DNA from 3 places in the Streptomyces sediminicola genome. Region 2 is predicted to be linked to each of the others. Evidence: riboswitches for the same ligand, from Rfam matches in the RefSeq annotation. Region 2 holds a riboswitch; each other region holds the start of a gene.
What was found. A riboswitch is a leader RNA that binds a small molecule or an ion and turns the genes downstream of it on or off. The one in region 2 is predicted to bind cobalamin.

Region 1 (3,263 bases), 5.1 Mb from region 2:
GGGCGCACGAGGAAGCCCAGCAGCCACACCACGAGGACGATGACGGCGATCCACCACAACGCCTTGAGGGCGAAACCCGCACCGAAAAGAATCAGGGCCAGCAGAAGAACGAGAAGCAAGGGAACCATCTTTTATCCACCTCCGCTCCTTCGAGTGCCCGCACTTCGCGCCCATACGCCGGGAAATCACGGGACAAGGATCAGACGGCCCTTCACCTCACCGTCTTCCAGCCGCCGGTGGGCCCGTGCCGTCATCGACAGCGGCAGGCGGTCGGCGACGCGCGGGCGCCAGGGCGTCCCGCGCAGCAGGCGCACCACCTGCCGGGCGGCGCGGGCGAGGTCGTCGGTGGTGGCGTTGCTGAGGGCGAAGCCCACGATGCTCGCGTCCTTGGTGTAGAGCCGGCCGAGCGGCAACGGGGCCGCGGCGCCGCCCAGTCCGACCATGGCGACGAGCCGGCCGCGGGGCGCGAGCAGGTCGACGGCGTCGGCCGGGTCGGCCCGGCCGGAGGTGTCGAGGTGGACGTCGCAGCCGTCGGGCAGGGCCGCGCGCAGCCGTTCGCCCAGGCCGGGGGCGCGGTGGTCGAGGACCTCGGCGGCGCCGAGGGCGCGTACCGCGGCGGCGTCCTCGGCGCGTGCGGTGGCGATCACCCGGGCGCCGGCCGAGGCGGCGAGGGCCACGGCGGCGCCGCCGACGTTGCCGGCCCCGCCGCCGACGTACACGGTCTCCCCCGCCGTCAGCCGCCCGTGCCGGAAGAGCGCCAGCCAGGCCGACGCGGCCGGGTGGGCCGCCGCCACCAGGTGCTCGGGGTCGAGGTCGGGCGGTGCGGCGTAGAGCCGGTCGGCGGGGACCGTGGCGTACTCGGCGCAGGCGCCCTGCCGGCCGGCGTGGCCCAGGCTGTTGCACCACACCCGGTCCCCCGGCCGGAAGCCCACCGCGCCGCTCCCGGTGGCGGCCACCTCGCCGACGAGGTCGCGGCCGACGACGAACGGGAACGGCAGCGGGGTCGGGTAGGCCCCGGAGCGTACGAAGGTGTCCACGGGGTCGACGGCCACGGCCCGGACGCGGACCAGCACGTCGGTGGGCCCGACGGGCGGGACGGGCAGCGGCCCGTGACGGATGCCCTCCGCCGGGCCGACGGAGTCGATGTACGCGGCCCGCATCTGGGCGGGCACGGTTTCGGCCATGCTTCCTCCTCCGACGCCCCGCCCTCGCGGTCCACGCTCTCACGTACCCACCGGCGACGGCTCGCCTCCGTCCGCCGACCACGCCGATCCGGCCCCCGCGGCTGAGGGCTCGTGCGCTGTGCCCGCCGCCCCGGCGGCCGGCGGTGCGGGCCGAGCACCGCGCGGACGAGGGCGGTGTCGCCCGGTCCGCCCCTCCCGCCTCCGCCGCCGCTCCCGCCCGGCCCCGGAAGACGGTCGGCAGGCGGGGCGGCGGGTTCCCGGCCGGGAGCGGGAAATCGCGGTCCCGGCGCCTCGCCGTCACCTGAGGGAACGTAGGATCGTCGGGTCATCGCCGCGACGGGAGACAGGAAGCCGGTGTGAATCCGGCACGGTCCCGCCACTGTGACCGGGGAGTGCAACCCTTCGACATGCCACTGCGCGCCGCGCGGGAAGGCGGGGGGAACGTCGATCCGGGAGTCAGGACACTGGCCTGTCGCGGGCCCGTTCCGAGGAGCGCGGACTCCCCAGGAGGCTTCACGTGTATTCCGGCATGCCCCCTTCCCTGCGACCGCCGTCCCCCGCCAGGCGGCGCCGCCCGGCCCGCGCCGCCGGCGCACTCGCCCTGGCGGCCGTCCTGCTCACCGCGGGCTGCGGCACCTCCCCCGGCACCGGCGGGGACGCGAAGGCCACGGCGTCCGCTCCGGCGGGCTTCCCCGTGACCGTCGACAACTGCGGTGTCACGACCACGTACGACAGACCGCCGTCCCGCGCGGTCACCATCCACCAGCACCCGGCGGAACTGATGCTCTCCCTCGGGCTGAAGGACCGGATGGTGGGCACCGCCTTCCCCGACTCCGCCGTCCTGCCCGAACTGCGGGAGGACTTCGCGTCCGTCCCCGAACTGGCCAAGCGGGAGCCGTCCTTCGAGGCGATCCTGGAGGCGGAGCCCGACTTCGTCTACGGCGGTTACGGCAGCGCGTTCGCGGAGAAGGAGGGCCGCTCCCGCACGGCGTTCGCCGACGCCGGGATCGACACCCACCTCAATCGCGAGTACTGCGGCCGGGACAAGGTGACGATGGAGGACACCTACGAGGAGATCCGCACCATCGGCCGGATCTTCGGGGTGTCCGAACGCGCCGACCGTCTCGTCGCCGGCCTCCGCGCCCGCGTGGACGAGGCCGCCGCCGCGGTCCGGGACGCGCCCACCGTGCCCGTCTTCGTCTACGACAGCGGCGACAAGAGCGCCTTCACCGCCGGCGGCAAGGGCCTCGGCACCGACCTGATCCGGCTGGCCGGCGGGAAGAACGTCTTCTCCGACCTGGACGAGGTCTTCGGCGACGTCTCCTGGGAACAGGTGGTCGAGCGCCGGCCCGAGGTCATCGCCATCTACGACTACGCCGGTGCCGGCAGCGTCGAGCAGAAGAAGGAGTTCCTGCTGTCGCAGCCCGCGCTCGCGGACGTGCCCGCGGTGCGCGAGAAGCGGTTCGTGGTCCTGCCGCTGACCGCGACGCTCGTCGGGGTCCGCTCCGCGCACCTGGTCGAGGACCTGGCCCGCGGGCTGCACCCCGCGAGCTTCCGGTGACGGCTCCCGCCCCGCGGACCCCCACCACGGCCCCCGGGCCCGTCCGGCACCCCGGCCGGACGGGCCTGGCCGCGACGGTGGCGGTCCTCGTCGTGCTGCTGCTGGCCTCCCTGACGGCGGGGCTGGCGATCGGCTCGGTGCGGGTGCCGCCCGGCCAGGTCTGGGGCATCGTGACGCACGCGCTGGGCGCCGACTGGGGGGCGCCCGACTGGACGCGGGCCCGGGAGACGATCGTCCTCGACGTCCGGGCGCCGCGCGTGGTCCTCGGGGCCGTGACCGGCGCCGGGCTCGCGGTGGTGGGCACCGCCCTCCAGGCGCTGGTGCGCAATCCGCTGGCCGAGCCGTACCTGCTGGGCGTCTCCTCCGGGGCGTCGCTCGGGGCGGTCTCGGTGATCGTGTTCGGGATCTCCGTCTTCGGTGCGGCGTCACTGCCGGTCTCGGCGTTCGCCGGCGCCCTGGGCGCGCTGGTCCTCGTCTACGCGACCGCCCGCACCGGCGGACGCATCACCTCCGTACGG
Region 2 (3,263 bases):
TGGCGACGACCATTTCGACCGGTGCGCTCAAGCCCAAGGTCGCGGTGGCCATGTCCGCCGTGCTGAACCTCGTGGGCGCCTTCCTCTCCGTGGAGGTCGCCAACACGATCTCCAAGGGTCTCGTCGACGAGACCGGCATCCGGCCCGAGGTCATCTTCGCCGCCCTGGTCGGCGCGATCCTCTGGAACCTGCTGACCTGGCTGGTCGGGCTCCCCTCCAGTTCCTCGCACGCCCTGATGGGCGGTCTGATCGGTGCCGCGGTCGCCTCCGCCGGCGTCGGCGCCGTCCACGGCGGGGTGCTCCTGACCAAGGTGCTGCTGCCCGCCGTCGCCGCCCCGGTCGTGGCCGGCGTCGCGGCGCTGGTCGGCACCCGGCTCACCTACCGCCTGGGCCGCAAGGCCGACGGCAAGGCCGCCGAGAAGGGCTACCGCGCCGGGCAGATCGCCTCGGCCGGCCTGGTCTCGCTGGCCCACGGCACCAACGACGCCCAGAAGACGATGGGCATCATCACCCTGGCCCTGATCGCCGGCGGCGCCCTCGCCCCCGCCTCCGACCCGCCCCTGTGGGTCATCCTCTCCGCGGGCCTGGCGATCGCGCTCGGCACCTACCTCGGTGGCTGGCGCATCATCCGCACCATGGGCCGGGGCCTCACCGACCTCCAGCCGCAGCAGGGCTTCGCCGCCCAGACCAGTGCCGCCACGGTCATCCTCGCCTCCTCGCACCTCGGCTTCTCCCTCTCCACCACGCACTCCGTCTCCGGCGCCGTGATGGGCTCGGGCCTCGGCCGCAAGGGCGGCGTGGTCCGCTGGTCGACCGCGACCCGGATGTTCGTCGCCTGGGGCCTGACGCTGCCGGCCGCCGCCTTCGTCGGCGCGCTCGCCGAGTGGGTCACCAAGCTCGGCGACTGGGGCACGGCGCTCGTCGCGGTCTTCCTGGTGGTCTCCAGCGCCGCGATCTGGAAGATCTCCCGCCGCGAGGTCATCGACCACACCAACGTCAACGGCGACGAGCCGGCCGCCGGGCCGGAGCCGGAGCCCGTCGGCGTGGTGACCGCGGCGATGGCCGCCGTGACCCCGCCGCCCGCCCTGACCGACGACCTGAAGGCCACCCTCCCGGCCCCCGCCGTGACCGCCGGTGCGCCCGACGCGCCGCCGACGCCGGCCGCCACCCCCGTCTGAGCCCGCCGGGCCCGGCTCCCGCACCGCGCCGGGCCCTCGCGGCCGGGTACGAAGGAAGAGAACCGTCATGAACATCGACTGGGCTGCCCTCGGCTCCGTCTTCGGAGTCAGCCTCGTGGCCACCGTGGGCCTCGTGGCCCTCTTCACCCTCGGCATCGTCGGCCTCTCCCGCCAGGAGCGGGCCGTCGCCCGGGGCGAGTCGGCGGCGCTCGCCGTCACCGGCGCGTACGCCTGCTTCGCGGCCTGCGCCGCGGCGGTGGCCTACGGGATCTACATGATCGTCGCCTGACCCTCCGGAAGGACGGCGTCCCCCGGGGCGCCCTTCGGGAGGACTTCGCGCGGGGCGTGGGACGGGAAGCGCCGTCCCACGCCCCGCGCGCCTCGCGCACCCCGCGCGCCTCGCGCACCCCGCGCGCCTCGCGCACCCCGCGCGCCTCGCGCACCCCGCGCGCCTCGCGCACCCCGCGCGCCGGTGTGCCGGCGCGCACCCGCGCCCTGTGGCCTCCCGCACACTCCTCCTTCGCAGGTCAACGGCAGGTTGACGGGTGTTCGCGGAGCGTGGTGGACTGCCGGGAGCCATCACGGCGGCAGGAGAGGAAGCCGGTGCGAATCCGGCGCGGTCCCGCCACTGTCACCGGGGCGTCATGCCCCGGGAGCCAGGAACTCTCGCCGCCGGTCTCGTCGAACCAGGGCGCGGACACCCTGAGTGAGGACCTATCGCCATGCGCGGCTGCCGTTCGAGGTACACCCACGACGCTCCCCCCGTCCCCCCGGCCGGCTGAGCGCCATGCGGGCCGAACGCGTCTTCGCGTACGGCGCCGCCGCCGGCCTCCTCGGTGACCTCCTCCTCGGCGATCCGCGCCGCGGACACCCCGTCGCCGCCTTCGGGCGGGCCGCGGGTGCCGTGGAACGGGCGCTGTGGCGGGACCACCGGGGCCGGGGCGCGCTGCACACCCTCGTCTGCGCCGGCGGCGCCGTGGCCCTCGGGGCCGGTGCCGCGCGGGCCGTCCGGTCCCGGCCGGCCGCCTCCGTCGCGCTGACCGCCGCCGCCACCTGGGCCGTCGTCGGCGGCACCTCGCTGGCGCGCGAGGCACGCGCCGTCGGGCGGGCGCTGGAGGCCGGGGAGGTGGACACGGCACGGGAGCGGCTGCCGCACCTGTGCGGGCGGGACCCGCGGGCCCTGGACGCCGACGGGATCGCGCGGGCCGTGGTGGAGTCCGTCGCCGAGAACACCTCGGACGCCGTGGTGGGCGCGCTGGTGTGGGGCGCCGCGGCCGGGGTGCCGGGGCTGCTCGGCTTCCGCGCGGTGAACACCCTCGACGCCATGGTCGGGCACAAGTCGCCCCGGTACCGGCGCTACGGCTGGGCCTCGGCCCGGCTCGACGACCTCGCGGGCTGGCCGGGCGCCCGGCTCACCGCCGTCCTCGCCACCGTCGCCGGCCCGGACCCCCGGGGCGCGGCGCGGGCCTGGCGGGCCGACGCCTCCCGGCACCCGAGCCCCAACGCCGGTCCCGTCGAGGCGGCCTTCGCGGGCGCCCTCGGCGTCCGGCTGGGCGGCACGCTCTCCTACGGCGGGCGCGTCGAGCACCGGCCGGTGCTCAACGGGGCCGGGGGCCGTCCGGCCGGGGCCGCCGACATCGAGCGGGCCGTCCGGCTCTCCCGGCGCGTGGGTCTGCTCGCGCTCGGCGTGTGCGCGGGCGCGCGCCTCCTCACGAGCGCCGCACTCGCCTGCACCCGGTCCGGCGCCCGCCCCGGTCGCGCCCGGCCGGCCGCCCTCGCGGGGCGGCCGGCGAAGGGACGGGTGTCGTGAGCGGGGGGCTTCTCGTCGCCGGCACCACCTCCGACGCCGGCAAGAGCGTGGTCACCGCCGGGATCTGCCGGTGGCTGGCGCGGCAGGGGGTGCGGGTCGCGCCGTTCAAGGCGCAGAACATGTCCCTGAACTCGTTCGTCACCCGCGAGGGCGCCGAGATCGGCCGGGCCCAGGCCATGCAGGCCCAGGCGTGCCGCGTCGAGCCGAGCGCGCTGATGAACCCGGTGCTGCTCAAGCCGGGCGGCGAGCGCAGCAGCCAGGTCGTGCTGCTCGGC
Region 3 (3,263 bases), 3.8 Mb from region 2:
TCCGACTACGTCCTGCGACGACTGCGCGACTGGGACGTCGACCACGTCTTCGCCTACGCCGGGGACGGCATCACCGGGCTGCTGGCGGCCTGGGGACGGGCGGACAACCAGCCGAAGTTCGTCCAGGCCCGCCACGAGGAGATGGCCGCCTTCCAGGCGGTGGGCTACACCAAGTTCTCCGGCCGGGTCATTCCGTCTCGGGGGCGTGCGGGGCGGTCGCCGGGGCGTCCACGGTGCGGTCCCGGCCGCCGTCGTGGCCGGAGAGGACCACGGCGAGGATGCCGATCACGACCGCCGCGGCGGCGGCCCGGCCCGCGGCGCGCAGGACCCAGCCCGGCAGGGAGCCGTCCCCGCGCCGGACCGGGGACCCGAGCCGCTCGCCTCGCCTGGCCGGCCGCAGCAGCCGCACCGACAGCAGGACGGCGACGGGCAGTTGCAGCAGCCACAGCACGGTGCGCGGCCATTCGCCGTACCAGACGTTGGTGCCGTACAGGAGGGTGTGCCACACGCTGAGCACGTAGACGACGATGACGAACCGGTGCAGCCGGCGCCAGGTGTTGGGGCCGATGCGGTGCCGGACGTAGAAGAGCAGGCCGAGGGGGATCGCCAGGTAGAGGGCGCCCTGGCCGATGGGGATGGCGACCCGGCCGGTGCCGGAGTCGTACCAGCCGGGGACGAAACTGTCCGCGAACCCGGCCCACAGACGGGCGGCCCATCCCAGCCCGGCCTCGTAGCGGACCAGTTCGGCCGCGAACATCAGGGCGTGCGCGAACATCAGGGCCATCGTGGTCAGGCTGGTGGTGCGGTGCCAGCGCTCCAGGACCTGCCGCGAGACCGGCAGCCGGGCGGGGCGCGGCCCCGACAGCAGCAGGCCGAGCATGACCGTGCCCCACGCCCACAGCAGCCCCGACCAGCCGAACGCCTGGCTGAGCAGGTACATCCAGTAGGTGCGGGCGTCGTCCATGAACGGCATGACCGCGACGGTGGACGAGGTGCCCGCCTCCATCCGCGCCCAGAAGAACGCGAAGACCGCCGCCGTGACCAGCACCGCCGCGCTCGCGTCGGGCACCGCGGCCCGCAGGTCGGCGCGGAGCGTGACGCGCTCGGCGGCCCCCCGGCCGCGGGTCGGCGGGGTGGTCGTGCCGCCCGCTTCGGGCGTCGCGTCTGGAAGCATGCCGTGGCCTCCCGGCACTGGTCACCGATGGGTTGGCGCGGACGAGGTTGCGGTGCACCAGTGTGGCCCAGGAGAACGGTCGCGTTGAGCCCCCTTCCAGCCAGAGGGAGCGCCTGATCTGGTCGGACGCCCCTCCTCCCCCCTCCCGCCACCGCTCCTACCCCTCACATCAGGACAACCCGCGGACACCCCCTGTCGCAGCGTCACGGCGCCTCCTACCCTGAGTGACGCAGTCGGTTCGCGCCGGCCGCCCGCCACGGCGGAGCGGCGGCGTGACGCAAGAGGGAACCCGGTGCGATTCCGGGACTGTCCCGCAGCGGTGAGTGGGAACGGACGCCGTCCGGGCGCACCGGTCCGCCGGCCAGGAATGCCGGCGCGCGGTGGACGCCGCGGCCGGCGCGCGCCCACGAGTCCGAAGACCTGCCACTGCGCCCGTGCCACCGGCACGGGTGGGTGCGGCGACCTCGTGGACTGGGTTGGCGGTACGGACGGCGGCGGCGTCTTCGCGGGGCCGCGTCTCCTCCCGGTCGGTGCGGGGTCAGGAACCGACAGGAGGAGCCGTCCGTGATCACGCGAGTCCGCGCCGGGCGCGACGGGGCACCCCCCGCGCGGGGCGAGCGGGACGGGCCGTGCTGACGCCCGCCGGGCACGAGGCGGCACCGGCACCGCCGCCGGGCACCGGGGTCGTCGGCGTCTGCCACGGCACCCTCGGCGAGCTGTACCAGGGTCCCCTGCGCGCGGGCCCCGACCCGGACATCGCGCTGGTGTCCTTCCCGGTCGGCCTGCGCACGTGGACCACCTTCACCCCCGGTACCGTCCCCCCGGGCCCCTCGCCCCTCGGGGAACGCTCGGCGACCGCGGCGCGGCTCTTCCTGGAGCACTACGGCCGCACCCTGCCGCCGGGCCGCTGGAGCACCCGCTCCGAACTGCGGGTCGGGGTGGGCATGGCCAGTTCGACCGCCGACATCGTGGCGACGCTGCGCTGTCTGTTCCGGCTCTTCGGCCTGCCGTACGACGACGACGTCGTGGTCCGCGTCCTCGCGCGGATCGAGCGCTCCGACAGCGTGTTCCTCGACGAGTTCGCGCTCCACCTGAGCGGCCGCCACCGGGTGGTGCGGCGCCTGGGCACCGGCATCGGCTTCCACACCGCCTACCTCACCGAGCCCGGCACGGTGGACACCGCCGCCGTCACCGGCCTGCTCCTCGCCCACTACCGGCGGCACGGCCCGGAGTACGAACAGTGCCTGGCCGACCTGCTGAAGGGCTTCGCCTCCGGCGACCCCGCCGCCGTCGCCCGCGCCGCCACCACCAGCGCCGCGCTGTCCCAACGCGTCCTGCCCAAGGCGACGTTCGCCCCGCTGCTGGAGCGGCGGGAGCGGTTCGGCGCCGACGGCGTCTTCGTCGCCCACACCGGTTCCCTGGTCGGCTATCTCTTCCGCCGCCGGCCCGACGCCGCCCTGGCACGCGACCTCCGCGCGTTCTTCCGCTCGCTCGGCCACCAGTGCTCATTCGTCCCAGGAGGCTACGGGTGATCCACCCCCACATCGCCGACGCCCTGAAGGTCCCCGACCTGGTCCGGCTCACCGACGGCCTGGTCCTGCTCCGGTTCGAGTCCATGAAGGTCTACTCGGCCCTGGCCGCCGTCCGCCGGCTGCTGGAGCGGGGCACCGTCCGCCCGGGACAGACCCTGATCGACAGTTCCAGCGGCATCTACGCGTACGCCCTCGCGCTCGCCTGCCACCGGTACGGCACGCGTTGCCACATCGTGGCGTCCACCACCGTCGACGCCACCACCCGGGCCCAGTTGGAGATCCTCGGCGCCACTGTCGAGCAGGTCGCCCCGTCCCGCGACCTCGAACTCGACCAGAAGCGGCGGGTACGGCGGGTGAGGGAACTCCTCGCCGAACACCCCGACTGGCACTGGATGCGCCAGTACCACGACGACGTCCACTGCCTCGGCTACCACGAGGTCGCCGACCGGATCGCCGCCGCCTTCCCCGGCCGCGCCCTCACCGTCGTCGGCGGCGTCGGCTCCGGCGCCTCGACCGGCGGCCTCGTCGACCGCCTGCGCGCGAGCGACCCCTCGGTC

Region 1: another riboswitch for cobalamin. It lies ahead of VM636_RS01330 (ABC transporter substrate-binding protein); the one in region 2 lies ahead of VM636_RS23495 (cobalamin biosynthesis protein).
Region 3: another riboswitch for cobalamin. It lies ahead of VM636_RS06340 (hypothetical protein); the one in region 2 lies ahead of VM636_RS23495 (cobalamin biosynthesis protein).

Annotation. Positions count from the first base shown of each region.
Region 1 covers NZ_CP144555.1:278,186-281,448, forward strand. The annotation lists gene VM636_RS01320 (hypothetical protein) at 1-128, opposite strand, end outside; gene VM636_RS01325 (zinc-binding dehydrogenase) at 186-1,184, opposite strand; cobalamin riboswitch at 1,481-1,672, shown strand; gene VM636_RS01330 (ABC transporter substrate-binding protein) at 1,714-2,745, shown strand; gene VM636_RS01335 (iron ABC transporter permease) at 2,742-3,263, shown strand, end outside.
Region 2 covers NZ_CP144555.1:5,349,161-5,352,423, reverse strand. The annotation lists gene VM636_RS23505 (inorganic phosphate transporter) at 1-1,178, shown strand, start outside; gene VM636_RS23500 (hypothetical protein) at 1,246-1,467, shown strand; cobalamin riboswitch at 1,732-1,864, shown strand; gene VM636_RS23495 (cobalamin biosynthesis protein) at 1,966-2,988, shown strand; gene VM636_RS23490 (cobyric acid synthase) at 2,985-3,263, shown strand, end outside.
Region 3 covers NZ_CP144555.1:1,502,801-1,506,063, forward strand. The annotation lists partial or broken gene VM636_RS06330 (thiamine pyrophosphate-binding protein) at 1-189, shown strand, start outside; gene VM636_RS06335 (ferric reductase-like transmembrane domain-containing protein) at 188-1,174, opposite strand; cobalamin riboswitch at 1,454-1,596, shown strand; gene VM636_RS06340 (hypothetical protein) at 1,804-2,706, shown strand; gene VM636_RS06345 (cysteine synthase family protein) at 2,703-3,263, shown strand, end outside.